2 linked regions of the Cytobacillus luteolus genome follow. The protein of the gene in region 1 interacts with the protein of each later gene in a pairwise test. Links are inferred from orthologs where the notes say so. Each region holds a gene or a part of one and is shown in the gene's direction. Other genes may lie near its edges.

The links.
Region 2: the proteins of J2Z26_RS16635 (region 1) and J2Z26_RS21380 interact in binary tests that used the Bacillus subtilis proteins (3 or more experiments, as listed by UniProt). The link is inferred for Cytobacillus luteolus from one-to-one orthologs.

The regions. Positions count from the first base shown.
Region 1 is NZ_JAGGKM010000005.1:441,451-450,397, forward strand. What follows is about bases 3,198-6,850. They hold J2Z26_RS16635 (MMPL family transporter), read left to right. Parts: upstream 3,198-3,521; coding sequence 3,522-6,650; downstream 6,651-6,850. Other genes in these bases: J2Z26_RS16630 (MarR family winged helix-turn-helix transcriptional regulator), read left to right, coding at 3,198-3,519. Outside these bases: J2Z26_RS16615 (ABC transporter ATP-binding protein), read right to left, coding at 1-488; J2Z26_RS16620 (GGDEF domain-containing protein), read right to left, coding at 653-1,723; J2Z26_RS16625 (GGDEF domain-containing protein), read right to left, coding at 1,766-2,515; more of J2Z26_RS16630, read left to right, coding at 3,061-3,197; J2Z26_RS16640 (zinc-dependent alcohol dehydrogenase), read left to right, coding at 7,049-8,182; J2Z26_RS16645 (DNA-3-methyladenine glycosylase I), read left to right, coding at 8,282-8,839.
Region 2 is NZ_JAGGKM010000013.1:7,407-16,306, forward strand. Bases 3,168-6,773 are described here. They hold J2Z26_RS21380 (efflux RND transporter permease subunit), read left to right. Parts: upstream 3,168-3,486; coding sequence 3,487-6,573; downstream 6,574-6,773. Other genes in these bases: J2Z26_RS21375 (TetR/AcrR family transcriptional regulator), read right to left, coding at 3,168-3,391. In the rest of the region: glmM (phosphoglucosamine mutase), read left to right, coding at 1-240; glmS (glutamine--fructose-6-phosphate transaminase (isomerizing)), read left to right, coding at 679-2,481; more of J2Z26_RS21375, read right to left, coding at 2,558-3,167; J2Z26_RS21385 (hypothetical protein), read left to right, coding at 6,950-7,168; J2Z26_RS21390 (hypothetical protein), read left to right, coding at 7,386-7,943; J2Z26_RS21395 (ABC transporter permease subunit), read left to right, coding at 8,008-8,900. UniProt on the Bacillus subtilis protein: Required for self-resistance to surfactin, an antimicrobial lipopeptide surfactant produced by B.subtilis. Also required for swarming motility.

The DNA.
Region 1 (8,947 bases):
GTCATTTTCCAATCCATGATCAGCAATATAATGACCGCTCCTATAATAGAAATGATTCCTGTAATAAACTGAGGAAAGTGTGTTGATATAAGCTCTTTTACAATACTTGTATCATTAACAACCCGACTCACAGTTTCACCACTTGATTGTTTATCAAAAAAAGGAACAGGCAATCGAATCAGTTTCGACCACATACGATCTCGAAGGCTAGCGACTATCTTTTGTCCAACTAGGCTTAGTAAATAAATTGAAATTCCACTGATAATTGCTTGGAGGATAAATGCAGCTCCAATCATAATCATAAGGGAGACACTAAGTGCTTCTACCGAAAAATTGTCTACTAAATTCTTTGTTAACAGAGGAACAATCAAACCTGTAATTGTCGTAAGAATACTAGCGACTAGTCCAATGATAAGAGCCGCTTTAGGAATATTCGTTGATAAGATAAGAGATAAAAAAGGTTTTAGTTTATACTCTTGTTTTTCCATCATGTAGGATAACTCCTGTCATCATTATGTATTTACTCTAGCTATATTTTACTGCAAATGACCCAAACAACCAATTTTCAACACCCTACTTTACTACTTTAACGCACCGGGGGTCAGGCCCCCGAAGACATATTTAAAAGGCTAACGATAGTACGTTAGCCTTTTTATGCAGTATATTGAACTTGGTTTTTTCCATATTCTTTTGCGAGATATAGTGCTTCGTCAGCACGTTTTAATAGATCTTTTGGTTGGTCCGTTGTTTGAAGTTCTGCGATACCGAAGCTGCATGTGATGCTTCCTACCTCTTGGAAGTGATGGTTCGAAATAATCTCTCTCAGTGTTTCCCCAAGCTTTATACATTCAATTTTGTTGAGGTTCTCTGCAATAATCAAAAATTCTTCCCCACCCCATCTGCCAAAGTGAGCAGTCGTTGGGAGCTGTTTTGATAAATAGGTAGTTAGTTCAACTAAGACTTCATCTCCAATTTCATGTCCATAAATATCATTTATTCTCTTAAAGTTATCTACATCAAATAAAATAATTGAAAGAGGCTGTTTGCTATTTTGTACTGCTAGTATTTTTTCCTGAAGCACATTGTCGAGGTTTCTTCGATTCGGTAAGCCTGTTAAATAATCTGTGACAGCATTTCTTTTATTTACTTCGACCTCTAAGAAGCCTTCAAATATATGCTGAGTAAAATACAAACAAATAATGAATCCGATCGTTGCCATATTAAATTGGATTAATGTATCAATCGTATTACTGTCTGAAAATGGGCTTGTTAAGGTATGAATACTACTAAGAATTACACTATAAGATAATGCCAACACAGAAAAAATGAGGGCAACCTTCCTTTTGAATATAAAGAAATAGAGAAGATAAGTAGTTGCCATCCAGTACGCAATTGGGCCTAAGTGGACATTTCCGTTATTACCAAGCTCAGTCAAAATATTAAAGCTAAGATTTGAGTTATATATAAGTGTAGTGGATAAGAATAATAAAATATCAATCACATTGGTATTGCGTTTATTTACCCATAATAAAATCATACAAAGAACTAAAACGCCTATTTGTGATAGTAAAGACACATACTTACCCATGTCACTGTTGCCACTGCTAAGCACGAGAAGACACACCGTTCCAAAAGATAAAATGAAAATTGGAATCAATGCCAGATAAATTCGGCGTTTAAGTTGTGTTAATGCTTGATTGGTATAGAAAAAGTAACTTGTCATATGACATACTCCACCTATTTTTGTAATAGAAGTAAACTGCTTTTAACTCGCTATGCATACTTGATTTTTGCCATTATCTTTCGCTTTATATAATGCTTCATCGGCACGGCTGATTATGTCCTTTGTTAACTCGTTTTCTAGTAAAGTCGCAACTCCAAAGCTACAAGTGACTGACTTGTCGATTCCGGTAAAGTGATGCTGTGAGATAGCCACCCTAACCTGTTCAGCTAATTCTTTAGTAGAATTTCCACTTGTAATTAAAAGGAATTCTTCGCCACCCCACCTACCAAAGTAAGTATTTTTCGGCAATTGTTTGTGAATGATTTCTGTTAGCTCTTTTAAAACACTATCACCCACATCATGTCCATATTGATCATTAATTTTTTTGAAATTATCAACATCAAATAGAATAGCTGATAAAACTTCCTTCGTTTTTGCAACTCTAGTAATTTCAGCATTAAGGACCGTGTCCATTTTCCTTCTATTATATATCGATGTAAGATAATCTGTGTTAGCCAATCTCTTAGCAGCATCCGCCTGCATAAAAACTTCAAACATATGCTGTACAAAGTATAAACAGATGATAAGACCTAAAATTGAAACATAATATTGAAGTAAAGTATCCATTGTTTGAGCTACTACATGCTCACTGAAAAAAATATGATAAAAACCTGGTATCAAACTAAGCACAAAGTTTGTGAAAGAAAAGAGTAATGCTGTTTTACCTCTAAACGTAAAGAAAATCATTAAATACACTAATGGCATCCAATATGAAAATGTACCTAAGTGCATATCTCCGTCTCGTCCTAAATGATAGAAAATCGTATAATATGTCCTTATGAGTGTTATGAATGCTGTAATTAGACAAAGAAGAATATCAACAAAGTGTAAGGAATTTTTATGAATAAAAAGAAATAGGTAACATACCATGAGACCAATGGAGAGTGAGCCAAAAGTTACACTATTTATTAAATTTAAGCTTCCAGTTGAATAAAGTAAGTAAGTTAGAAATAAAAAAGTCACAATAAAAATAGGGAAAACTACTAAATAAGTTTTTCTTTTAATAGTAGAAATAGAAGAGTTATTATAAAAAAATCCCTTAATATCCATCGATTCACCCATCCATCTCTTAAATCTAATCCTATAACTATAGTATATCACAGCAAAACTATTAGCAAAATATGTATATATCGTTGTTAATGCCATATAAATTTTTCTTGTTTATGAACGAAAAAAATTGACACCCTAATCATGTACAATTATAGTTAAACTTGTTAATAGTTAAACAGTTGAACAATTAAATTATAGAACAAAATTAGGTGAGGTGAAAAGATAAAATGACTGAAAACAATATTAAAGAGCTAGTCGATCGCTATATCGAAGTATCCTTTTCAGTAAATAGTAAAGCTGAATCTCTAGTGAAAGAGCAAATTAGCAGTGATTTAACGAATGACCAGCACTACACATTAAGGTACATGCATAAGGTTGGTACTTGTACGTCCTCTGAATTAGCTGAAGTATTTAATGTGAAAAAAAGTGCAATAACAGCCATGATTAATCGCATGTGGGAAAAAGGATTTATTGAAAGAACACGTGATGAAAATGATCGAAGAGTGGTTTACTTAACGCTAACGGATAAAGGTAATGAATTATTTTTGAAAACTGAACAACGAATTCATAAGTTAGTAGAGTCGTTGATTACTAAATTTGAACAAACTGAGATTGAACAATTCATCAAGACATTTGAAAAACTCAATCAACTATTACAAGAAAGTAACGATAAAGTGGAGGAATAGCCGTGAATTTTATTATTAAACAGAAATGGTTAGTCATGATAACTTGGCTTGCTGTCGTTGTAGGCTTATTTTTAATTGCCCCAAACATGGCAGACCTTGTTCGTGAGAAGGGGCAGATTAGTGTTCCTGAAGGATATTCATCAAACCTTGCTGGTCAAATTATGGAGGAAGTTCAGCAGCAAGAAGGTGGGGGAGATGAAACTCAGGTTGCTCTTGTGTTTCATAATGAGAATACATTAACCTCTGAAGAAATCAGTGAAGCTGAAAAAGCGATTCAGGCTTTAGAGGAAAAGAAAGCTGAACTGGGTGTTACAGAGATAGTAACCCATTTTAACGAAGAGAGTTTGAAGACTCAACTTGTGTCTGAGGATGGTAAGTCCATCCTTGCATCGGTTACATTCAGTTGGAATGAAAGAGAGCCAAGTGAATTACGCGATGAAATGTATCAAGCTATAGAACATATTAATGTAACCCATTTTTATACTAGTGAATGGTTAATCGGTGAGGATTTAATACAAAGTTCTCAGGATGGCCTGAAAAAAACAGAAGGGATCACAGTTGTATTCATTCTAGTCGTTTTATTACTAGTTTTTAGATCTATTATTTCACCGATAATCCCATTGTTAACGGTAGGATTTACTTACTTAGCTTCACAGTCGATTGTATCGTTTTTAGTAGATGTGTTTGATTTCCCGATATCAACGTACACTCAGATCTTCTTAGTGGCCATTTTATTTGGAATTGGGACTGATTATTGCATCCTCTTACTAAGTAGATTTAAAGAAGAGTTAATACAAAATGAAAGTGTAACAGATGCAATTGTTGAGACATATAAAAATGCGGGCAGAACAGTATTCTTCAGTGGTCTTGCCGTTATGATTGGGTTTGCTGCAATCGGATTTTCTCAATTCATACTATATCAATCTGCAGCAGCTGTTGCTGTAGGTGTAGCTATCCTTCTAATAGCATTGTTTACAATTGTTCCATTTTTCATGGCTGTTTTGGGTCAAAAGATTTTTTGGCCATCAAAAGGTAAGCTTGAGCATGGAGATAGCAAGCTATGGGCTTTCGCAGGAAGATTCTCGTTGGGTCGCCCACTTGTTTCTCTAGCGATCGTTGCGGCTATTTGTGTACCTTTTTTAGTAACATATGATGGTGAATTATCTTATGATTCATTAGAAGAAATTAGTGGTGAAGTGAATTCAATAAGTGCTTTTAATGCAATTGCCGGGAGCTTTGGTCCTGGAGAATCGATGCCAACACAGGTAGTCATAAAAAATGATGAGGCCATGGATTCTGTTGACTATATAGGTTTAGCGGAGAAGATTAGCCAAGAGTTAGGCAAAATAGACTTAGTAGGGACTGTTCGATCTGTAACAAGACCTACAGGTGAATCTATCGAAGACTTCTTTGTATCTAAGCAGGCTGAAAGTTTGGAAGAAGGCTTAGGTGAAGGGAAGGAAGGGTTAGAAAAAATAAGTGAAGGTTTACAAGAAGCAAGTAGTGAGCTAACCAAATCAGAGCCAGAATTAACAAGTGCTACAGACGGAATTAGTGAATTAATAACAGGAACAACTCAAATCAAAACAGGCTTATCTGACATTCAACTGAACCTAGCAAAGATAGAAAATGGAATTCGTCAAGGTTCAATGGGATCGAACGAAATCAGAGTTGGTTTAGAACAATCGAAAGCAGGAGCTGAAGAGCTGTTAGCTGGTTATAAAGAGCTATTGATTGGCTATAAAGATATGCAAGGAAATCTTTCAACATTAACTATGAATTATCAAGATATTGGTGAAGGACTAACTGGTATATCAAGTGCAATTGGAAAGATTGAGGAAAGTAATTTTACCAATCTTGAAAGTAATTACGATGGCTTAGCCACTGACATGAACTACCTTGTGATCAAGGGAACAGTTCAGGAATTACAAAAGCAATTACCGGTCTTATCTCAAGGGCTAACTACCTTAAATAATGGACTTGGCCAAATCAATGGAGGTATATCATCAGCAAATGAAGGATTCGAGCAAGCCCTTGGTGGTCAGCAACAGTTAACAGTTGGCCTTGAACAATTAATTCAAGGGATTAAGGCCCAACAAGCAGGTCTTGAACAATTAGCTAATGGCCAGGGACAAATTGTTAGCAATCTTCCAAGGTTAACAAATGGCTTAGCAGGAATTTCAGATGGCCAGAAGCAGCTCCTTGATGGCTTTGGTTCACTAGGTGGACAATTATCACAGTTAACCGAAGGACTTGAACAAAGTGCAGATGGTTTAATACAAGTATCTACAGGTTTAGGTTCAGCTCAAGAATATCTAGCAGGCCTCTCAAGTACTGAAGAAATGAATGGTTTCTACTTACCAGCTGAAGTACTAGAAAGTAAAGAGTTTGAGCAAGCATTAGATGTGTATATGTCTAAGGATCGTAAAATCATGACAATGGACATTATTTTTACAGAAAGTCCGTACTCAAATGAATCAATGCAGCAAGTGGAAGAAATAAAAGAAGCAGTAAAACGTGCAACAAAAAATACGAAGCTTGAAAATGCAGTAGTTGCTGTAGGTGGAATTACAAGTACGAATGCTGACTTAGATACAATGTCAGGAAATGATTATTCCAGAACAGTAGTCTTAATGCTAATTGGAATTTCAATCATTTTAATCTTCTTATTTAGATCTCTTATAATGCCAGTCTATATTATTGGATCATTGATTTTGACGTATTACACAACAATGGCCATTAATGAGGTGATTTTCGTTACACTTCTTGGTTATAGTGGTATTAGTTGGGCAGTTCCTTTCTTTGGATTCGTAATCCTAGTCGCTTTAGGTGTAGACTACAGTATTTTCCTAATGGATCGATTTAATGAATACAAAGATCTGTCAGTAGGAGAGGCCATGTTGATGGCAATGAAAAAGATGGGAACAGTTATCATTTCAGCAGTTATTATCTTGGGTGGAACATTTGCTGCAATGATGCCTTCTGGAATGCTTTCTCTGGTACAAATCGCTTCAATTGTGTTAATAGGTTTACTGCTCTATGCACTTGTAATTTTACCTCTATTTATACCGGTAATGGTTAAAAATTTTGGTGAAGCGAACTGGTGGCCGTTTAAGCGAGTAAATAATTAATTTAATTAATAGCCCCTAATCACATGATGATTGGGGCTATTGTTATTATAAGGCAAGAATAGGTAGGTTCAATTGTACTCTTTGCTCGGTATTAGGACTCGTTCAGAGGTACCCACGCTCAACCTGTCTGAATCAGCTCGGTATTCGGACACGTTCAGAGGTGCCCACGCTCAACCTGTCTAAATCAGCTCGGTATTCGGACACGTTCAAAGGAACCCACGCTCAACCTGTCCGAATCAGCTCGGTATTCGGACTCGTTCAAAGGTACCCACCTTCAACCTGTCCGAATAACTAAGCCTTCTCCAATAGAATTTAAATCCCTTCTTTCATGGAAAATAAATGGCAATAATTCGGGGAATGCTACTCATACAATGAATGATGAATTGGAGTGAGTAGTTATGAAGGCAGTTACATATCAAGGGAAGTATAGTGTAGCAGTAAAAGAAGTTGAAGATGCAAAATTAGAGAAAAAAGATGATATTATTGTGAGGATCACCTCTACTGCTATATGTGGTTCAGACCTGCACTTATATCAAGGGAATATGCCACTACCGATTGGCTATGTGATAGGGCATGAGCCGATGGGAATTGTAGAAGAAGTAGGACCTGAGGTAACAAAGGTTAAAAAGGGAGACCGAGTCGTTGTGCCTTTCAATGTGTCATGCGGTCATTGTTATTATTGTAATCATGATTTAACAAGTCAATGTGATAATTCAAACCCCCATTATGATTCAGGTGGGTACTTTGGCTATACAGAGAAGTTTGGAAATCATCCTGGGGGACAGGCAGAGTATTTAAAGGTACCTTTTGGGAACTTTACACCATTTGTTGTACCAGAATCATGTGAATTGGAAGATGAGTCCCTTCTTTTTTTATCAGATGTCTTACCTACTGCATATTGGAGTGTAGAACATGCGGGAGTGAAGAAGGATGATACCGTAATTGTGCTAGGGTGTGGTCCTGTTGGGTTAATGGCTCAAAAGTTTGCATGGATGAAAGGTGCAAAACGAGTTATTGCTGTAGATTATTTGGATTATCGTATGAATCGTGCAAAACAAATAAACAATGTTGAAGTCTTTGAATTTACAGACTACCCTGACATGGGTGAACATTTAAAAGAGATAACAAGTGGTGGAGCAGATGTAGTGATTGATTGTGTGGGGATGGATGGCAAGAAATCACCTCTTGAATTTATAGAACAAAAGTTAAAACTTCAAGGTGGTACACTTGGACCTATTCAAATCTCAACAAAAGCAGTTAGAAAAGGTGGAACCGTACAACTAACAGGAGTGTATGGCGGTAACTACAATCTCTTCCCATTAGGTGCTTTCTTTTCAAGAAACATTACATTAAAGATGGGACAGGCCCCTGTGATTCCAATTATGCCGAAATTGTATGATATGATCGTGGATAAAAAATTTGATCCAAAAGAAATCATTACACATAGTATGTCTCTCGAAGAAGCTAGTAAAGGATATCAAATTTTCAATGGCCATGAAGATGATTGCATAAAGGTTGTTTTAAAACCATAATAGCTATAAATAGTGAAAGTCATTCCGAAAAGGAGTGGCTTTTTTTCTATCCATGTTTTAGTGTAGAAATGTACAAGATTGTTGATGGAGGGAAAAGCTATGAACAGATGTGGCTGGGTCAATCAGGATCCTTTATATATTGATTATCATGACCATGAGTGGGGTGTTCCCGTTTATGATGATCGTTTACTATTCGAGTATTTAAACTTAGAAGGAGCACAAGCGGGTTTAAGTTGGTACACCATTTTAAAAAAGCGTGAGAACTATCGAGCTGCGTTTGATCAATTTCAACCTGAGAAAATTGTCCAATATGATCAACACAAAGTGGGGGAACTTTTGCAAAACTCAGGAATAGTTCGTAATAGACTAAAGGTAAACGCAGTCATTACAAATGCTCACGCCTATTTTAAAGTGGTAGGTGAATTTGGATCCTTTAGTAAATACATATGGTCATTTGTGGATGGAGCCCCTATCCAAAATCATTTTAAAGAAATGAAAGATGTACCAGTTACAACTGAAATTAGTGATAGAATGAGTAAGGATTTAAAGATACGAGGCTTTAAATTCGTAGGATCAACAATCTGTTATGCATTCATGCAAGCAGTTGGTATGGTAAATGATCATATCGTTACATGTGCGAGTTATAAAAAGGGATAAGCCAAATTATAATCACAAACTTGTTCACAAACAGTTCATTGGAATATCAAAACCTTTTAGGGTAAACTAAAAAAAGAATTTATATTTATCTAAACATTTCCCTTTACA
Region 2 (8,900 bases), on another replicon or contig:
CCACAACTACTAGTGAATGTAAAGGTAACAGATAAGCATCATGTTACTGACAATGAAAAGGTAAAACAAATCATAGAAGAAGTTGAAAATGAAATGAATGGTAATGGTCGTATTCTAGTTAGGCCATCCGGTACAGAAGCACTAGTTCGTGTTATGGCTGAAGCTTCAACAGAAGAGTTATGTAATCAGTACGTTCAAAGAATCGTAGACGTAATCCAACAAGAAATGGGTATAGAATAGAAACCAAAATATGCATAGAGTGGCACAAAATTGCCAATCTATGCATATTTTTTAATTATACGGTTAATTTTTATCTAACAATTACTGGTAAAATAGACGTTAATTATTGACCTTTTTACAGTTAGTTGGTATGATAAATCGTGTTTCATTTACTCAGGAATAGAAAGTGAGGATAGAGGTTGATATAATTAAATAAGCGCCTGAACTAAATTCATGAACGAAATTAGAGTTTAGTTGACGAGGAGGAGGATTATCGAACTTTCGGCGGATACCTCCCGGTTGGTAAAATCACAACCGTAATTCCTTCTTGAAAAACAAAGAGGCAACTCTTTGCACAAACGAAAGGATATTGATTTCATACTTGAAAATACTAAAACTTAAGGGGGCAAGAGAGTGTCCCCACTTTCTTGTTCTCCAATTCAAGGAGGAAGAAATCATATGTGCGGAATTGTAGGATATATTGGTCAACAAGATTCAAAGGAAATTTTATTAAAAGGCTTAGAAAAGCTGGAATATCGTGGATACGACTCAGCAGGTATTGCTGTAATGAACGAACAAGGAGTTCGTGTATTCAAAGAAAAAGGTCGTATAGCGGTTTTACGTGATATTGTTGATGAATCAGTCCAAGCACCAGTTGGAATCGGGCATACACGTTGGGCAACTCATGGAGTACCTAGCAAAGTTAATGCACATCCACATCAAAGTAATTCAAGTCGTTTTACGTTGGTTCATAATGGTGTAATCGAAAACTATTCGATCCTCCAACGTGAATATATACAAAATGTTCAATTGAAAAGTGAAACTGATACAGAGATTATTGTACAAATCATCGAGCGTTTCGTTAACGAAGGTTTAGATACTGAAGCAGCGTTACGTAAAACGTTATCGATTTTAAAAGGCTCATATGCCCTTGCGTTATTAGATCATGAAGATGCTAATACAATTTATGTAGCTAAAAATAAAAGTCCATTACTAGTGGGTCTTGGTGATAATTTCAATGTAGTTGCGAGTGATGCAATGGCAATGTTGCAAGTAACTGACCAATATGTTGAGTTAATGGATAAAGAAATGGTACTTGTACGAGAAGATGAAGTGATCATTAAAAACCTTGATGGTGAGGTTATTTCACGTAATCCTTACACTGCAGAGCTTGATGCTAGCGACATTGAAAAAGGTACGTATCCTCATTACATGTTAAAAGAAATTGATGAGCAACCGTTAGTGATGAGAAAAATCATCCAACAGTACCAAGGGAATGAAAATAGATTAACGATCAACAAGGAAATTGTTGAAGCAATGAATGCAGCAGATCGCATATATATTGTTGCTGCAGGAACAAGTTACCATGCTGGCCTTGTTGGAAAGCACTATATTGAAAAAATGGCAAGAATTCCGGTAGAAGTACATGTGGCAAGTGAATTTGCATATAACATGCCAATTCTATCTGAGAATCCATTATTTATTTTCATTTCTCAAAGTGGAGAAACGGCAGATAGCCGAGGAGTGCTTGTTCAAGTTAAAGAATTGGGTCATAAAGCACTTACGATTACGAACGTACCAGGTTCAACTCTTTCACGTGAAGCGGATTATACGCTATTATTACACGCTGGTCCTGAAATTGCAGTTGCATCAACAAAAGCCTACACTGCTCAAATTGCTGTATTATCTATCCTTGCTGCTGTTACAGCAGAATCAAAAGGAATTAATTTAGAATTTGATTTAATTCAAGAGCTTGGAATTGTTGCAAACGCAATGGAAGTTTTATGTGATGCTAAAGAGGAAATGGAAGAAATCGCGCGTGAATATTTATCAACAACAAGAAATTGTTTCTTCATTGGCCGTACGTTAGACTTCTATGTAGGCCTTGAGGGAGCATTAAAGTTAAAAGAAATTTCCTATATCCAAGCAGAAGGTTTTGCTGGAGGAGAGTTAAAGCACGGTACGATTGCTTTAATTGAAAATGGAACACCAATTATCGCACTAGCTACACAAGAGCATGTTAACTTAGGTATTCGTGGAAATGTAAAAGAGGTAGTTGCACGTGGTGCAAACCCTTGTATTATTTCAATGAAAGGTCTTGAAGAAGAAGAAGACCGTTATGTATTGCCGACGGTTAACGAAATGCTTACACCACTAGTATCAGTTATTCCATTACAGCTTATCTCCTATTACGCAGCACTTCACCGTGATTGTGATGTTGATAAACCACGTAACCTTGCGAAAAGTGTTACAGTTGAATAAAGGGTAATGATAAAAGTCCTCCTAGAATGTCTAGGAGGACTTTTTTATGTTGAGAATAGTTTTCTCTTCCAAGTTTTTAAAATTGGAAATAACGATCAAGCAAATAAGAGACTGATTTACAATGAGGGTGATTTCGAATATTTTCGACCAATCCCTTTATAATTGCCTGGCTTAAATTCGAATCAATAATATGCTGTTTTATTAAAATTAGTGATTCTTTCTCGATGGATTCTGTTAATTCCTCAATCTTCTGCTCCAATACCTTAAGTATTTGTTCCTTCGTTACTTCCTCAAAAGTTGAAAGCTCAAACATTTTCATAAGTTCTTGTGAGATAAAAGGGATGGATGTATGTTTTGCAAGTAGATTTGTTTTCTCTACAAGCGATTTGGAAAGTAAATTTAGATCTAATGTGACATTATAAAATAAAAATAACTCAGAATATGTTCTCATAAAGCCCTTTATACAAAAAAGTAAATCATATTTTGTTTCTCTGACACTGTCACCATACAAGCGCTCAATCATTGTTAGGATGATTTTATCAATTAGGCTATCATAGTAGCGGGTTCTGGAAATGAATTCAGGATTAAACGTTTGAGTTTGTTCTTTCATGAACATTTTAGCGAAATCCGCATGTTTATGGAATGAGTGGTAGGTTGAATAGTAAAATTTATATAATAGTTCATTACTTTCTTCTGAATTTTTGACCATGTAGTCAATATCTGAGATAATCTGAATCATGAAATGATCAATGAGTGCTATAATCAACTCATCTTTTGACTTGAAGGATAAGTAAAACGCACCCTTCGAAATGCCGCAGTGCTCCGTTATTTGCTGGACTGAAGTTGCCTCAAACCCTTGTTTTGCAAAGAGCTCTATTGCCTTCTCCATTATTAATTGTTTTTTTATCATTTCTATCTCTCCCAGATTTAATGATTGACAATTGACCGATTAGTCATTAGTATAAGTAACTGAGTCTGATAAGTCAATTGGGGGTATGTGTAAGTATGAAAGGCTTGGTTAATTTTGTATTAAAAAATAAGTTAGCAGTATGGTTACTTACTATCATTATAACTGTATCAGGAATTTATTCAGGAACGCAAATGAAAACAGAGACGATCCCAGATATATCAATACCTTATTTAATGGTAATGGGTGTATATCCTGGTGCAACTCCTGAACAAGTGATGGATGAAGTATCAATACCATTAGAAAAAGCAGTAGAGAATTTAGAAGATGTAAAATCAGTGTTTTCAAATTCATATTCTAACATGTCAAGTATACAGGTGGAATATGAATATGGCATAGATATGGACGAGGCAAAACGTGCACTTGAATCTGCACTAGATGCTGTGACTTTACCAGAAGGAGCTCAAGAACCGGTCATTACAGCAATAAGCATGAACATGATGCCAGTTGTTGCTTTAAGTGTAAGTAGTGAGGAAGAGAATGTTGTAGAATTAACCGCTACAGTCGAGGAGATTATCCTTCCGAAAATTGAAAGGATAGATGGCGTTGCATCGGCAACAATTACTGGTCAGCATATTGAAGAAGTGCATCTTACTTATAATGAAGAAAAAATGGCTGAGTTCGGTATTACTGAAGACAATGTAAAGCAAATGATTCAAGCAAGTGACTTAGCTGTTTCTTTAGGGCTTTACGAGTTTGAAGATGGTGAACAAGCAGTAGCTGTTGACGGTAAGTTCATGACAGCAGATGAGTTGAAGGAAATGCTTATTCCTGTGACTCCAACAGAAGTACAACCATTGCCATTTGTAAAACTTAGCGAGTTTGCCACAATTGAAGTTGTAGGAAAAGTACAATCTGTTTCCCGAACAAATGGTAAAGATGCTATTGCAATTCAAATTGTTAAAGGTCAACAGGCTAACACGGTTGATGTTGTAAATCGTGTTAAAGAGCTTGTTGAAGAAGAAACCACTAATTTAGAGGGTCTTATTATTGATATTTCAGTAGATCAAGGTGCACCAATTGAAAAATCAGTGGCCACTATGATTGAAAAGGCTCTGTTCGGTGGATTGATAGCAGTATTGATTATTCTATTATTCCTACGTGACTTTAAATCAACCGTTATATCAATCATTTCTATCCCAGTATCCATTTTTATGGCATTACTGTTACTAAACTGGTTGGATATTACCCTAAATATAATGACATTAGGTGCAATTACTGTGGCAATTGGTCGTGTAATCGATGACTCGATTGTTGTAGTCGAAAATATTTATCGACGTCTTCATTTAAAAGAAGAAAAGCTAACAGGTCGAGCACTTATACGTGAAGCAACAATAGAAATGTTTAAACCAATCCTATCTTCAACACTAGTCACGGTTGCAGTGTTTGCTCCACTAATTTTTGTTGGCGGTATGGTTGGTGAATTATTCATGCCATTCGCATTAACAATGACGTTTGCATTAGGAGCATCATTAATTGTTGCGGTTACGATTGTTCCTGCGTTATCTCATTATCTATTCAAGAGAAAGCTATATAGTGAGAAAACCGAGAGCAACCACAAAGAGGTAGGGAAACTATCGAATTGGTATAAAGGTATTTTAGAATGGACGCTTAACCATAAAATTATTACATCTATCATTTCAATATTACTACTAGTAGGAAGCCTTGCGCTTACCCCTTTGATTGGATTTAGTTTTATGGGAAGTGAAGAAGAAAAAGTTATGTACCTAACGTATACTCCTGCAACAGGTGAGCTAATGGAAGAAACGCTAGCAAACATTGAAGTTGTAGAAGAAGAGTTATTACAACATGACGACATCGATATCGTACAATTATCTGTCACTGAAAGTGGAGACCCAATGACTGCCATGATGGGTGGAAGTGGAGATGGGGCATTAATGTATCTTATCTTTGATCCAAAAATGGAAGATTTCCCTGGTGTCCGTGAAGATATTGAAGAATATGTATTTAACATTGGCCAAAGTGGTGAATGGAAAAGTCAAAACTTTACTTCAATGTCAATGTCAACAAATGAACTAAGCTATACTTTATACAGTGAAAATTTGAATGATTTAAATGAAGCAGTAAAGATGTTAGAAGACGTTATGGCAGAAAATAGTAGTTTAGAAGATGTTTCATCAAGTGCAGAGGATGCGTATGTAGAATATACATTCAAGGTAAAGCAAGACGAATTATTACAGTACGGTTTAACAACAGGGCAAATTGTCATGATGTTAAGGCCTTCATCAACGGAAGAGGTTATTACTACTGTTGAAAAAGACGGAGATACTCTAGAAGTGATTCTACAACAGGAACAAGCGGCTGTGCCGAAGTCAATTGATGATATACTAGCAACACAAGTACCGACTGCTCTTGGTACAATGATGCCACTTTCAGACCTTGTAACTGTGGAAAAAGGCACAACTCTAAATACACTAGCTCGTAGTAAAGGTGAATACTATGCAAGCGTATCAGGAACGATTATTGGTGATGATATTTCAAAAGCAACTAATGAAGTAGATAAAGCAATTGATCAACTAGATTTACCAAAGGGTGTAACTGTCGGTGTAGCTGGGGTAGCAGCTGATATGAATGAGACATTCACGCAGCTTGGGCTAGCGATGCTTGCAGCTATTGCGATTGTGTACTTCATTCTGGTTGTGACTTTTGGAGAGGGTGTGGCTCCATTTGCTATTCTATTCTCTCTACCATTTGCTGTTATCGGATCTTTTGTCGGCTTATTGATTGCAGGTGAAACAATTTCAGTTTCTGTTATGATGGGTCTATTAATGTTGATAGGTATTGTCGTAACAAATGCTATTGTACTTGTAGACCGTATTATTCATATGGAACGTGATGGTTTATCGATGCGTGAAGCAATCCTAGAGGCAGGAGCAACACGTCTTCGTCCAATCCTTATGACTGCAATTGCTACAATTGGTGCCTTGATACCTCTTGCAATCAGCTCTGAGGGTGGAGGCGGATTGATTTCTAAAGGACTTGGAATAACAGTAATTGGTGGACTAACAAGTTCAACCTTATTAACACTTATTATTGTTCCTATCGTATATGAAGTCTTATCTAAGATGTTCAAGAAAAATCGTAAAGAAGTTCAGGAAAACTAATAAATAGCCCTACAAGACATTCATCTTGTGGGGCTATTTTTGTTGGAAATAGAATTAAAAGGGGATTGGTTAATTTTGGAGTGATTTATTTCCCTATAAATAATGTTAAAATTAAATATTATATGCTAAAACTTATCTCTGATAATGGCAAACCTATCGAAAGGTAGGGACGCAAAACTTCGGGTCTAACGCAATCTTTTGCTATGATAGCCGGGTCGCCGTGGGATGGATCATTTACGACATAATCCACCTATAAAGGTGGTTTTTTGTTTTATTAGTAAAACATCCTCTTTATATAAGTGTGCTAATTTTCGCAGAAGACATAATACACAATGCAATCCAGATCTGTTTGAGCTAGCAAAGGGAGGAATTAAAGATGGATACGTTCAATGAACAAATTCAAAACTGGGTTAACAATAATCAGTTACTATATATTGAAGTGGTATTAAAGAAAGTAGGTCGCAAAGAAGTCCTTGGCAGAATCGTTCAATTCAATGGAGAAAGCCTTCTCATATACAAGGAAGATACTAAAATGGTAGAACATTATCTACTAAATGAAATTGACAATATTGTACCGGTTAATAAACAAGGTTAACAAAAAAACTCTCAAAAAGTGATGTTTACACTTATTGAGAGTTTTTTTGTAAATTAATTGTAATGAAATTGAAATATAATTGTGAAAATCACTTCCTTTTTTTGTTATTTGTTTGTAAAATATAAAATGTTAACTATTAAAAAATTTTAATTAATTTTGAAAATTAATATATTTAAATAGTATAACAAGAAATAAAACTAACAAGGGATGTGTAGCTTTGAAACAGAGTAAATTCTTAGTCATTGGACTAATTATAGCGAGTTTAATTGCTTGCAGTAATAAAGAGCAGTCTACTGATGCGAATGGTCCAACCGAGCCTAACCCTAGTGAATCTTCTCCTAGTAACGAGATAGAGAAGGAAGATCCTTCAAAAACTGAGGATGAGGAAAATAAAAAGGATACGAAAGATACCAAGGATAATGAAGAAAAACCCGAAGAAAGTCTAGTTGATTCGATTAAAGGTGAAAATTTACTTGGTCTAAATCAAGAGGAAATAAAGAACCTTTACGGAGAACCTGCTGTATCAGTTAATGCGAATCAATATCTAGTTTGGAGATATGATTTTGCAAACGAAAATTACGTCTATGAAGAAGGTGTCATTTCAGTTGATGTTTCAGGTCTTCAAAGTGGGCAAATGAAGGCACAATTAACTGTAGAATTTGGAGACGATGACATTGTTGATGTGTTTTCAATTTATTATGTAAAAAATGGGCAAATCCTGCATTACCGTGTCACGAAAGAGGGCATTATTGAAGAATCAGCCAGTGCAGACTAGGCATTTTATATAAAGCTAAGCTAGATAGAAAGTGAACTTAGCTTTTTAGAACAGGGGGAGCAAGATGAAAGACATCGTTATCGGGGTGATAAAACAGTTTGTGTTATGGATGTTAGCTGCATGCTTTTTATTACTTATTATCTTAATTCCAAGAGACTATAGCCTTGTTGCAGATACAACTGGGCAACTTGAAGATGCAGTTTATCATTATAATTTTAATGACCATATCACAAATGTAAAAGACTTCTTCATCGCCTTGGAGGAAAACGGAGGATTAGGTCTTTATAAGACTGGAGATACCATAGAAACACATGTTATGGAAATGACACTTAGAAGCTTAAAGTTAATTATTCCGGCAATATTAATAGGCTTCTTTTTCGGAATTATTAAAGGGGTATTTGATTTTTTAGTGAAGGGAAAAAGAGTCGGAGTTGGGAGTGGTACAACTTGGATGATGTTATCGATTCCTGATTTATTTTTTATGATTTTCCTACAATTATTACTAATGTTTCTATATCAAATCGGAGTGTTTCCACACGTTGACTTATATGGACATGAAAAGATAGATAATCAAATTGTGGGTATCATCTTTCTAGCAATCTACCCTTTGTTTTTTATTGCAAATATTACGTATACAAGTTTAGTAGAAGAAGAGAAAATGGATTACATTAATACAGCACGTTCTAAAGGAGTAAGTTATTTCAAAATCGTTAATTTACATATGTTAAAAAATGCACTCCAAAAAATAGTAGTGAACAGTAACACATTAACACTTTATGTTTTATCCAATTTATTTATTGTAGAATATCTGTCAAACTATCGTGGTGCTGCCTTCCATTTTCTAAGAGCAGATATCAATGCGAAATTCGGGTTTGTAATCATGTTTACTCTCATTATTTTCTTTGCTAATACCTTCTTCAAAATTATTCATTCACTGATTTCACCGAAAGGAACAGG